2 linked regions of the Spirulina subsalsa PCC 9445 genome follow. The main gene of each other region encodes a partner of the protein of the gene in region 2 in a complex. Links are inferred from orthologs where the notes say so. Each region holds a gene or a part of one and is shown on either strand. Other genes may lie near its edges.

What was found.
Region 1: the proteins of ureA (region 2) and ureC are in contact, whole or in part, in a crystal structure (PDB 4CEU), measured with the Sporosarcina pasteurii proteins. The link is inferred for Spirulina subsalsa PCC 9445 from one-to-one orthologs. Residues at the interface, in WP_115362093.1 of Sporosarcina pasteurii: Ala6, Glu9, Lys10, Ile13, Ala16, Leu19, Arg23, Asn31, Tyr32, Pro33, Glu34, Val36, Thr40, Met44, Met70, Glu71, Val73, Met76, Asp78, Gln81, Ala82, Glu83, Leu92; in WP_115362090.1 of Sporosarcina pasteurii: Lys441, Phe442, Asp463, Pro464, Ser465, Ala466, Ser467, Ile468, Thr470, Pro471, Gln472, Pro473, Met475, Arg477, Gln565, Arg566, Tyr567, Phe568, Leu569, Phe570.

What each region holds. Positions count from the first base shown.
Region 1 is NZ_JH980292.1:4,941,709-4,945,347, forward strand. The notes cover bases 766-3,639. They hold ureC (urease subunit alpha), read left to right. Parts: upstream 766-1,284; coding sequence 1,285-2,994; downstream 2,995-3,639. Other genes in these bases: SPI9445_RS27925 (hypothetical protein), read right to left, coding at 766-951; SPI9445_RS0122535 (RpoD/SigA family RNA polymerase sigma factor), read right to left, coding at 3,454-3,639. Outside these bases: cobO (cob(I)yrinic acid a,c-diamide adenosyltransferase), read left to right, coding at 1-296; more of SPI9445_RS27925, read right to left, coding at 427-765.
Region 2 is NZ_JH980292.1:1,975,235-1,983,625, forward strand. What follows is about bases 5,433-8,391. They hold ureA (urease subunit gamma), read right to left. Parts: upstream 7,084-8,391; coding sequence 6,781-7,083; downstream 5,433-6,780. Other genes in these bases: SPI9445_RS0109235 (CorA family divalent cation transporter), read right to left, coding at 5,679-6,401; SPI9445_RS0109240 (urease subunit beta), read right to left, coding at 6,414-6,722; SPI9445_RS0109250 (DUF29 domain-containing protein), read left to right, coding at 7,412-7,879; aspS (aspartate--tRNA ligase), read left to right, coding at 8,047-8,391. Also shown: SPI9445_RS0109215 (family 10 glycosylhydrolase), read left to right, coding at 1-705; SPI9445_RS0109220 (histidine phosphatase family protein), read right to left, coding at 765-1,415; SPI9445_RS0109225 (PAS domain-containing protein), read right to left, coding at 1,524-5,123.

The sequences.
Region 1 (3,639 bases), 3.0 Mb from region 2 along the record:
GAGATATTGCTAAGGCGGAGGCCGCTTGGCAACAAGCGTTAGACTATATTCGGAATCCTGAGTATCGTCTAATTTTATTGGATGAGGTTAATATTGCCCTGAAATTGGGCTATTTATCCGTTGAAACAGTGTTAGCTGGCTTGGCGGAAAAAAGCCCGGATGCTCATGTTATTTTAACCGGACGGGGAGCCCCGGCTGGTTTAATTGAACGAGCGGATTTAGTAACAGAAATGAAGTTAGTTAAACATCCATTCCGGGAGCAAGGTATTAAGGCACAACCGGGGATTGAATTTTAGGGCATAGGGGATCAGGGGAATAGTGAATAGCTAAAACTCTTGACTATTGTCTTTTCCCGACTCCCCTGTTCCCTGTTCCCTAATTTAGGTAATAGGTAATAGAGAATACTAATCAACTCCCGACTCCCCACTATCCAGAACAAGCTGCTAATAGGTCTATTTCAAGGTCGGGTCCTTGTTCTAGGGGGTAGTAGCCCTCTAAGCCTAAAACACGGGGTAATGAGCCTTCTGATGCAATCTCAGCGCGATTTTGTAAGGGGATATTATAGCTGTAGAATTCCTTCGTCTCTAAATCCTGAACCTGTAAATTAAGACGTTGATTATCGAGACTGCCGCGCAAACAACTAAACTCAGAATCTAATTGATACAATGCCCCATTGACTCTCCCTTGTTCAACTTTTAGCACTAAATACGTCGCGCCATATTGATTTAAGTTCTGAGTTTGACCATAATGATAAATCCCATCTCTCCAAGGAGAAATTACCGGGGAAGTTACAGGAGAGGGGGGCTGTTTTTGGGGTTTATTTAACCGAGGAATATGAACACCTGCTTGACTAGAAGTAATAGCATCAACCGGGAGAGGATGGGTCGAGGGCAACACAAATCCTAAACTAAATAGAAGACTCACGGTGAGAGTACGCAAAGGTTTTAACATAGATCAATCACTTGTAGACACAAGGGGATAAGAAGGAACTTAATACAAGACCGATTGAGAGAAGTTTCTAGTTTGGGGTTTAGAGACGTGTCACCTAGATTCGTTGAAGATCAGAGGTTTGCAGTCTGTTTGATGCTTTTCAGCCATTCCACTTCTAGGATAAGCTGATCCTTAAGTTCAGAAATCGTCTAAGTGGAGGGTTTTTCAGGGAGTTTACGGAGAAATCTACACAACATCCGGAGGGAATTTCGGATAATATGACCTCAATTTCCGCTAAATTACGGTTGCCTTATATTCTTAAATCAGCAGTTAATTAACCAGTGAGGAGTTATTATGAGTTATAGAATGGATCGTCGTGCCTATGCAGAAACCTATGGGCCGACTGTGGGCGATCGCATTCGTTTGGCCGATACCGACTTAATCATAGAAGTAGAACGAGATTTGACCTCCTACGGAGATGAAGTGAAATTTGGCGGGGGGAAAGTGATTCGGGATGGTATGGGACAATCCCCCATTTCTCGCGCAGAGGGGGCGGTGGATGTGGTGATTACCAACGCCCTGATTCTGGACTGGTGGGGGATTATTAAAGCCGATGTGGGGATTAAAGATGGGCGAATTTGCAAGATTGGTAAAGCAGGCAATCCCTACATTCAGGACAATGTAGATATTATTATTGGCCCTTCGACAGAGGCGATCGCCGGAGAGGGAAAAATTCTCACGGCTGGGGGGATTGATGCCCATATTCACTTTATCTGTCCCCAACAAATCGAAACCGCCATTGCGTCTGGTGTTACTACCATGATAGGAGGAGGCACCGGCCCCGCCACAGGCACCAACGCCACCACCTGCACCCCCGGCGCTTGGAATATTTACCGAATGTTAGAAGCCGCAGAAGGTTTTCCCGTCAATTTCGGCTTTTTAGGCAAAGGCAACAGCAGCCAAACCCCCGGCTTAATAGAACAGGTGAATGCCGGAGTAATTGGCTTAAAACTCCATGAAGATTGGGGAACCACTCCCGCCACCATTGACACCTGTCTGACTGTAGCAGATGACTATGATATACAAGTAGCCATTCATACCGACACCTTGAATGAAGCAGGTTTTGTCGAGGATACCATTGCCGCCTTTAAAAACCGGGTAATTCATACCTACCATACCGAAGGCGCTGGGGGAGGCCACGCCCCGGATATTATCAAAGTCTGTGGGCAGTTGAATGTTTTGCCCTCGTCCACCAATCCCACTCGCCCCTATACGGTAAACACCTTAGAGGAACATCTGGATATGTTGATGGTGTGTCACCATCTGGATAAAAGTATCCCCGAAGATGTAGCCTTTGCTGAGTCGCGGATTCGTCGGGAAACCATTGCCGCCGAGGATATCCTCCACGATAAAGGGGCGTTTAGCATCATTTCCTCCGACTCCCAAGCGATGGGGCGAGTGGGAGAGGTGATTATTCGCACTTGGCAAACCGCCCATAAAATGAAAGTGCAGTTTGGGGCATTAGGAGAAGATTCAGCCCGCCACGATAACCACCGCGCTAAACGCTATGTAGCGAAATATACGATTAATCCGGCGATCGCTCATGGCATTGCCCATGAAGTCGGATCCATAGAAGAAGGGAAGTTAGCGGATTTGTGTTTATGGCATCCCGCCTTTTTTGGGGTGAAACCGGAATTAGTGATTAAAGGGGGATTAATTGCTTGGTCCCAGATGGGGGATGCTAACGCCAGTATTCCCACCCCCGGACCGGTGTATATGCGCCCCATGTTCGGCAGTTTTGGCCGTGCGATCGCCTCCACCAGTGTCACCTTTCTCTCCCAAGCCGCCCTAGATGCCGGGATTCCCGACCAACTAGGCCTACAAAAAACCCCCGTTGCTGTGTCTGGAATTCGCCAATTAACCAAGCGGGATCTGAAATTAAACGACTATCTCCCCCAGATTGAAGTGAATCCTGAAACCTACGAAGTACGAGCAGATGGGGAACTCCTCACCTGTGAACCGGCTACCGTGTTACCGATGGCGCAACGGTACTTTTTGTTTTAGCTAATCGGCGGCCGATCGAAGTGCTATCAGAAAGTAGCGAAAGCACCGACCGACGAGAAAAGTTAATGAACAACCAAACCCTAGAAACCTTGAAAGAATATATAGGGTCTGCTGTTCACTTCGTGACGCTCCGCGTTCGCGAAGCGTCACGAAGTGAACGCGAAGCGTTGCGTAGCAATATATCCCTCTAAGCACTGTTAATAGGGTTTTCGATGGGGAGCGAGAAAGTGCAAGGTTTTAAGGATAAAGAATCAAAAAGGCTTGCCTTTTTCCGACTCCCCCTTCCTGTTCCCCGTTCCCTGTTTCCCACGCGGAGCGTCACGAAGTGAACAGCAAGCCCTACTATTCCCTATTACCTATTCCCTATTCCCCGACTCTCAGAGTTATTCATAAAACCCTAAATGATTCCCTCTGACGCACCCTAAAACTTGCGGTCAGCGTCGGGAGGAATAGCGGGTCTTACGATAACCAACCTTTTAAACGGCGGGCTACTTGGGGGCGGCGGAGTTTGCGCATGGCCTTACTTTGGATTTGGCGGACTCTCTCCCGGGATAAATTGAACATTCCCCCTACTTCCTCTAAAGTGTAAGGCTGACTGGTATTTAACCCATAACGCAGGGAAATCACATCTTTTTCCCGTTCTGT
Region 2 (8,391 bases):
TACTGGTTAAACCCTTTTCATCCTGAAGTGCAGCAATTTATCACCCAAATTGTCCTAGAAGTCCTGGATCAATACAATGTGGACGGGGTACAGTTTGATGATCACGCGAGTCTCCCCAACCAGTTTGGCTATGACAGTTTCACAACGGCGATGTATCGTCGGGAAACCGGCCGGGCCGCACCGAGTAACGCTACGGATCCCGCTTGGGTCAGATGGCGTGCGGATAAACTGACGGCGTTTATGGTTGAATTAAACCGTCAAGTGAAAGCGAAACAACCCAATGCTATTTTCTCCGTTTCCCCCAATCCCTACGATTTCGCCTATCGCGGACAACTCCAAGACTGGTTAGCGTGGTTACGTCGGGGTGTGATTGATGAATTATTAGTTCAAGTGTATCGTCCCGATTTGGCGGCTTTCCGGGAGAATTTAGTGCGGCCCGAAATTCAAGAAGCGCGGCAACGTATCCCGACGGGGGTAGGCATTTTGACGGGGTTAAGAAATCGTCCCGTTGGTTTGCAACAAATTCAGGCGAAAATCCAAAGCGCTCGTCAACAGGGTTTAGGCTTTTCGTTCTTCTTCTATGACAGTTTGTGGAATTATGCACCAGAACCCGCAGACCAGAGGAAATCTCTATTTCAGGTTCTTTTCCGCTTCCCGGCCAAGCGCACGAGCGTCACGAACGCGCCGTTAATTGCTGAATCCTAGATTTAACAAGGAAACAGGGAAGAGGGAATAGGAATTAAGACTTATTCCCTCTTCCCGACTTATTCGGCACGCCCTAATCTAGGAAAAGAGGCGGACTGGGGACTGAGGTGAGTGGTATCTCCATTAAGCTCCATCTCCCAGTCTCCATTGTGATTGACTATTTTCACTAAACAACAGAGTGCTGTGTTGACTAAAGGTTGACCCCCGACCAGTCCTTGGGTGGTGCCGATGACGGATGCTGCATGGCCGACTAAAAGGATATTCTCTGAGTATCTTTGCACTAATTGATGGGCAGTGGTAGCGCTTCTGTCCATGACCTCTGTTTCTGTTTCGGGGTATTGAGGAACAACGCAGGAGGTGTAACTCAGATCAATGCGGGGATATTGTTGAGTGAGGATTTCTGGGGGGAGACGTTGGGGCATTTCGGTCATCCAGTGGGGGTTTAGCCATTCACTGAGGCCGCTTTCCAGTTTGAGAGGGAGATCCAAGCATTCGGCGACGGCGTGGGCGGTTTGTACGGTGCGCAGGAAGGGGGAGGCGAAAATATGGGCGATCGCCTCTTTCTGCAAACGCCGCCCTAATTCTTGCGCTTGCTGGAATCCATCCTCCGAGAGAGGGGGATCATAACGTCGTTCTGCGGTGTTGAACCAGTCGGGATGAACAAAGTCTAGACGGTTGCCGTGTCGTGCAATCCAGACAGTTTGAGCCATAAGGGAGTTCTTGAACCTTGAATGATATCTTGGTTTTCATCAGGGGTACTGTTTGGATTTTACAGCAATGTTGCGTTGAAAGCCCCATCCCCTTGTGGGTGGGGAGCTTCAACTTGAATCGATGGTTAAGCAACTGGTCTTGGCACAAATGACGCGATCGCGCCCCTGTCCTTTCGCTTCATACAAAGCCTCATCAGCCCGACGAATGAGGGATTGCACCGTGTCCCCTTGCTCAGGAAACGTAGCCAAACCCGCCGAAAAACTCAATTGTCCTAGGTTTTTCCCCTGATAATTTAAGGGCAGTTTTTTGATTCGTTGACGTAACAACTCAGCCCGCTCATAGGCTAATTCTAAAGACACATTGGGCAAAATTAACGTAAATTCTTCCCCCCCATAACGACAGACAATATCGGACTCTCGAACTTGTTTTTGTAAAAATTCTGCTAAAGTTTGTAGGACAAAATCTCCGGCATCATGACCATAGGTATCATTAAATTTTTTAAAATGATCCACATCAATCATAATTAAACTCACAGGCGGCTGAGTTAACTCAGCCGCCTGTAAACTTTGCTGTAAGGATTGCTCCAAATAACGACGGTTAAATAACCCAGTCAAGGGATCGCAAATACTCTGATTTTGTAAAGTTTCCCGTAGTTGTAAGTTAGAAATAGCTAGAGCAATTTGTTCGGAAACCGTTTGAGCCAGTTGTTGCTGTTCTGGCGGAATTCCTGCCGGATCTTGGGTGCGTAGATAAAACAACCCCAAGGCTAATCCTTGTACCATCATGGGAATACAAAGCGTTGCGGTAGGTTGAGAGTTTTGGTCAATATGATGACAGAATAATCCCGGTTGATTATTAGAAGCATAATGAGTTTTTCCTCTCAGCAATGCCCAACAATCTTTAGTGTTTATAGTGCTTTCTTCTGGAGACAATTCACCAAAAATGCTGACAGCTTCTAGGATTTTTTTATTTGGTTGGGGTAATAGAATTGACCCAAAACAGTGGGGAAAAAGGATTTTTAAAAACTCGGCGGTGGCAGGATAGGCTTCTAAGGATGTGCTACAAGCTTGTAGAAACTCTAGCATCTGACTGGTAATGACTTGTTCATAGTTGCGTTGTTCAAGGGTTTTGAGAGAAATTTCTAAACGACGATTAGTAGCCTCAAGGTGTGCGTAAGCGTGTTGTAACTCTTCTTCCGAGGTTTTTTGTTCGGTAATGTCAAACATCATGCCTTGGAGAAAAATGGGTTCTCCGGCTTCGTTGGTGACAATTCTAGCGCGATCGCGCACCCATAACATTTCCCCCGATTTGGCAAAAATCCGATACTCCCGATTAAAAGTTCCGGGGCTATTATGAGCTATTTTTAAAACTTTTGCGACTTTATCCCGATCATCTGGATGAACGGCTGTATACCAACGATCCGGTTGAAGTAACCATTCCCGTAAAGGATAACCTAACATTTGCTCGATTTGCGGACTCACATAAAGGGTGGTACTCAAATCATCTAAAGCGGAAGTATAGGTAACGGCAGGCATTTGTTCCACCAGCAGGCGATATTTAGCCTCTGAGGCTTTTAAACTCTCTTCAGCGCGTTTTTTCTCTGTAATATCAATCACCACCCCAAACAGACGAATAACGACGCCTTGGCTATTGGTTTCTACTTCCGCTTGACTGTAGAGATAGCGAATTTCTCCACTATCTCTTAATAGGCGATATTCCACCTCAAACCGTTCTCCTGTCATCAGACTATGTTCTAAAGCCGTTTGGTGTTTGATGCGGTCTTCGGGATGAATTTGAGTGATATATTGAGTATAAGTGGGTTCAGGTTGATTCCAATCTGTGCCAAAAATTTCAAAGGTTTCTTTATTCCATGTCAGTTGATGGCTAATTACGTTATAGTCCCAATAGCCAATATGGGCGATTTTTTGGGCTTGTAAAAGGGTTTGAGTGGTTTGTGCAAGGATGCGTTCTGTTTGTTTGCGTTCGGTGACATCTTCGGTGATGTAGCAAAAACGGGAACTGGTTCTATGTTCAGTCCTAATCGGGGAAAGTGTAGTCAATAACCAGAATTTTTTTTCCTTGTGTTTGTATGAACACTGAAACTGAACGGGTTTCCCCGTTTTTTGAATGTGTTTACAGTATTGAATCCATTCCTGAGTAATGTTTTGAGGAATTCCTAACTCCTGAGCCGTTTTATACTCCATTTGCTTGGGAGATAAACCTACAAACTCAGCTGTCATGGAATTGCTCCAAATATTCAATAAATCCTCTGGGTTAGAAATTAATTCAACCACCCCCATCATCATAGCACTACTGTCATAAAAACTGCGCAGGGTTGACTCACTTTCTTGTAGGGCTAACTCGGCTTGCTTGCGATCGCTAATATCTTGAATCACCGCAATAATTGACTCAGCTTTCCCTGCTAGACTACAGACCACTGAACCACTCCAATGAACCCAGACAATTGATCCATCTTTGCGAACATAGCGTTTTTCTGCCGCAAAGCGAGAAATTTTTCCGATTAATAATTGGTAGTTTAGGGTTAAATCTTGGGCTAGGTCTTGGGGATAAGTAATTTTTTGGTAGGTGGTTTTTAGAAGTTCTTCCTCAGAATACTGTACAATGTCTATAAATTTTGGGTTAACTTTTAAGAAAGACCCAGTAGGAGAGAGTTGAGTAATCCCTACATCGGCTTGTTCAAAAATACTGCGAAATTGTTGTTCACTGGTTCTCAAATTTTGTTCAATTTGTTTCAAATCGTCCACGTTCATACAGTAGCCGATCAGTTCTTTGGGTTGGTTATTTTCATCTTGAATGACTACTATTTCATTGCGTAACCAATGGTATTGACCCTGTGCATCTCGAAATCTATACTCACATCTCTGAGAGTTTGAACTGGAGAGACGCTGCATTGTCCATAACAATAGAACTTGATCTTCGGGGTGAATTTGGTCTTGCCAGAATTTGGGGTTTTTGATGAAGTTTGACGCTTCATGTCCTAAAATTGTTTTAACATTTTCACTGATAAAAGTGATTTCATAGGTTACTGGATCGGCGGTATAAAGAATCGCCGGACTGTAGTTAAGCAGGTAGTTTAAACGGTTAAAATTTGTTCTGATTTTGGAAGGTAGCGTATGTTTCTCTACAATGGTTTGACTGTTTTCTGCTGTAACAAAAGAGGGATTTTGACCAGAATCAATGGGTGTTTGAGGTTGGAGAGTTTGCGGTTTTAGATTCGCCAATAATCCAGCTTGATTTAAGTCTAAGCAGAGTTGATCTAGGGTAATTACACCATAAATATTGTGAGGTGCTTCGTCTTCTAGAATGACACAATAACTCGTCTGGTGTTCATTAAATTGGCAGAGGAGACTAAGGGGATTGTTGAGGTGCGATCGCAAAATTGTTATTCCCGGATTCCCCATCACCTGTGATATGGGAATCTGTTCTAAGTTCTGAGATTGCACCATTAAACTAAGAATATCTCGTTCTGTGAGTAACCCTATTAACTGTTCGTCCTGCCTCACTAAGATACAACATTTCGGGGCTGAAGCCTTTGCTGTCGCTGGATTTGGGGAGGTAATATTCATCTGGGCGATCGCATTGCTTACCTTTGTTTCCGGTGTCACAACAATGGGTTCCCGATCAATGGTTAATTCCACGGCAGACTGGGAATTCAGGATATTGGCAATAATTTTTTTCTCCCACATATGACTTCAGTACCACAAAAGGGGCTTTTTTCTATTCCTTTTTTTATTATGGGGTTTTCAGGTAAAAAAACACACGAATCCCCCCAACAGCGAGTTCATAAACATTTATCGATTCAAATTGGAAAATTCTCTGATTTGGTTTGTGTTCTGATTGGGCAGGTTGTCATCAATCCCTAATGCTTAAACCTCAGAAGTCTTGAACTATAACCCTGTTGCTCATGACTCTGTTACTTAAAAGTTCCTGAAACTTAAAAGCAATTTAGAATAGTTGACACCCTTCTCAGTAACCCTCAAACTCATAAACGCCCCAATAGTGGCTAAAGCCTTCTTCGCCCTATTTGGGTTTCGCTATGGCTCTACCCAACCTACAGATAGCATTCTGTTGGGTATTTGAGATTAAATCCAGCCCATCAGAGATCCGAGGTTTGATGTTTACCCAATACCAGACCAAAATCTTGTAGTGTCCCTGATACTACCAAGCTAACACCGTTTTTGTATTTTTTCTGGTTTAGAGAAAATTCTAAACAATTCTTGTCCAAGGGCTGAAACCCCTGATCACAAAAGTTTACCGACAATCACCCAACGGCGAACCCAAAGGCCTAAACTCAGGCTAATCAGGAGAATTAGCCAAAAGCTGAAGGATTCCGCTAAACCACTGCTTAGATTCATGCCAAAAATACAAGTAATCGCTGTGAGGGGGAAGAAAATAGCCACCAAAACATTGAGACGATGACTAGCCCGAACGGATTCCAACGCGATGGCATTTTGCTGTTCCACCCGTTCGGCCATCCGGTAGTCAAGGCTGTTTTTGATGTTTTCGTGGAGGAGATTGAGCGAGCGCTCTATCCCATAGGCCCAGTCGCGCAAATCAATCAGATCCCGGTCTTCAGGAATCCCCTCCCGTGCCGCTTGTAGGGTATTGTGGAGATTTTGGGTCGAATGTTGCACCGGGGCCAATTGTTCGAGCAAGTTAAAATAGTCTTCCGCCTGTTCTGCTTCGCTATAGGCTAAACTCAGGGCGTTCTCAGCCTCTTCGTAGACTTGAATATGCTTCATTAACGGTTTTAATCCCACCCCCCCCACACTACATTCCCATTTCCCTTGAGGATCTCGCCAAAAGAACACCCCTTGACGCTGTTTTTCCCCCAAAGTTGGAGCGCGATGCAGCACCAGCAACAGATGTCCTTCCGCAATCATTGCCCGTTGTTTGCCTACACTTTTTTGACCCAGACGGTTTTTAATCGTTAAGGGAAGTTGCCAAGAAGGAGGGAGTTTCATAATAACCTCACCCTAGTCTAAAGAACCATTGACTAAACCATTAAACCCATACACTTGACGACTCCCCACTAGAGGAACTAATTCCACCTCCTTTTCATCCCCCGGTTCAAAACGGATAGAGGTTCCGGCCGGGATATTTAAGCGCCTTCCTCTGGCTGCATTGCGATCGCACTCCAACGCCCGATTCACCTCATAAAAGTGAAAATGCGACCCCACTTGAATGGGACGATCCCCCGTATTACTCACCACAATTCGCCGCGTTTCTCGTCCCGAATTGAGTTCAATTTCACCGTCATCTACTAATAATTCACCCGGAATCATAATCCTTTGCTCCTGGTTGATCTTTGAATTTATGAATCAGTTCTTACCGAATTGCCGATTAACGAATGGGATGATGTACCGTCACCAATTTTGTCCCATCGGGGAACGTTGCCTCAACTTGCACTTCCGGGATCATTTCCGGCACTCCTTCCATCACATCAGCGCGAGTGAGCAGAGTTGTTCCCTCACTCATCAATTCTGACACCGTTTTTCCTTCCCTTGCACCTTCAAGAATCGCCGAAGAAATATAAGCCACCGCTTCAGGATAGTTTAACTTAAGCCCTTTCGCCTTGCGCCGTTCTGCCACTAAGGCCGCCGTAAAAATTAAGAGTTTATCTTTTTCTTGGGGAGTTAACTGCATAGGTTATTAAATCACTGGGCAATTCACGACAAGTTTATTGCACAAAACCGGGATAATCAAGGCTCAAGCCACAATTATTCATGATCCATTAGAATAGTTAGAATGTAGCTATAGCTAGTCCTAATGAGACGTGAAGGGCTATTCTCCTATCTGGATTGCAGGGGAGCATTTTTTGCACGACTCAGGTAGGTTGGCTATATTTCCCTAGGGATTCGGAATTCTTGGTTTAAGGGAACGGGGAACACCGGATCTGGAAACAGTTCGACTACAGGGTTATTGAGCATCGCCAAGATGTAAACATTTAGTGACTTATTAATCATAGTTCAAAATGAAAACCTCCCCTAAAACTACCGCAGCCATCTATGAGCAGGATTACAACCTGTGGCGAGAAGAAACCATAAAACAGTTAAAACAAGGTGACTTTAAGCAGGTTGATATAAAACACTTAATTGATGAACTAGAAGATAGGGGAAGAAGTGAGAAAAGAGCCATTTATAGTAATCTCAAAATTCTGTTAATGCACCTGCTTCACTATTATTATCAACCTGCCAAGCGGTCTAATCGTTGGCGATTTACCATCCGAGAACACCGTCAACACATTAACAGAGCCTTGAAAGAAAGTCCCAGTTTGCAAAGTTATTTTAACACTATCTTGACTGAATGCTATCAGGATGCTAGGGAGTTAGCCGCAGAGGAAACGGGCTTACCTTTGCTGAGTTTTGAGGGAAAATGCCCCTTTACAACGGAGGAAATTCTCAAGCCTGAATATTTACCGAATCTTGAGGAAAAAATCTAGAATTTTGTGCAGAATTCACCCCACAAAAAGCTGGGTTTTCTAAGAGTAACAAGTCAACAGGTAAGTCAAAATCCTGATCTTAACCAGACCTAAAGGATTATAGAGAGGGTGTAACATTCTGTTACCATAGAAAGTCCTTCTATTTTTTTTGTGTTGTCATAAAGTGTATGCGTACTCATTATTGCGGAGACTTACGAGCCGAGGCCGTAGGAAAAACAGTTAGCCTGTGTGGGTGGGTTGATCGTCGTCGGGATCATGGTGGTGTGATCTTTGTGGACTTGCGCGATCGCACCGGAGTAGTCCAAATCGTCAGCGACCCAGAACGCACCCCCCAATCCTATACTAGGGCAGAAACGCTCCGAAATGAGTATGTCGTGCGCATAGAGGGGCGTGTCAGTCAACGTCCCCCCGAATCCCTCAATCCCAAAATCCCCACCGGAGAAATCGAAATTTACGCCGATCAGATTGAGATTCTCAACGCGGTTCAGAAACAGTTACCTTTCCAAGTATCC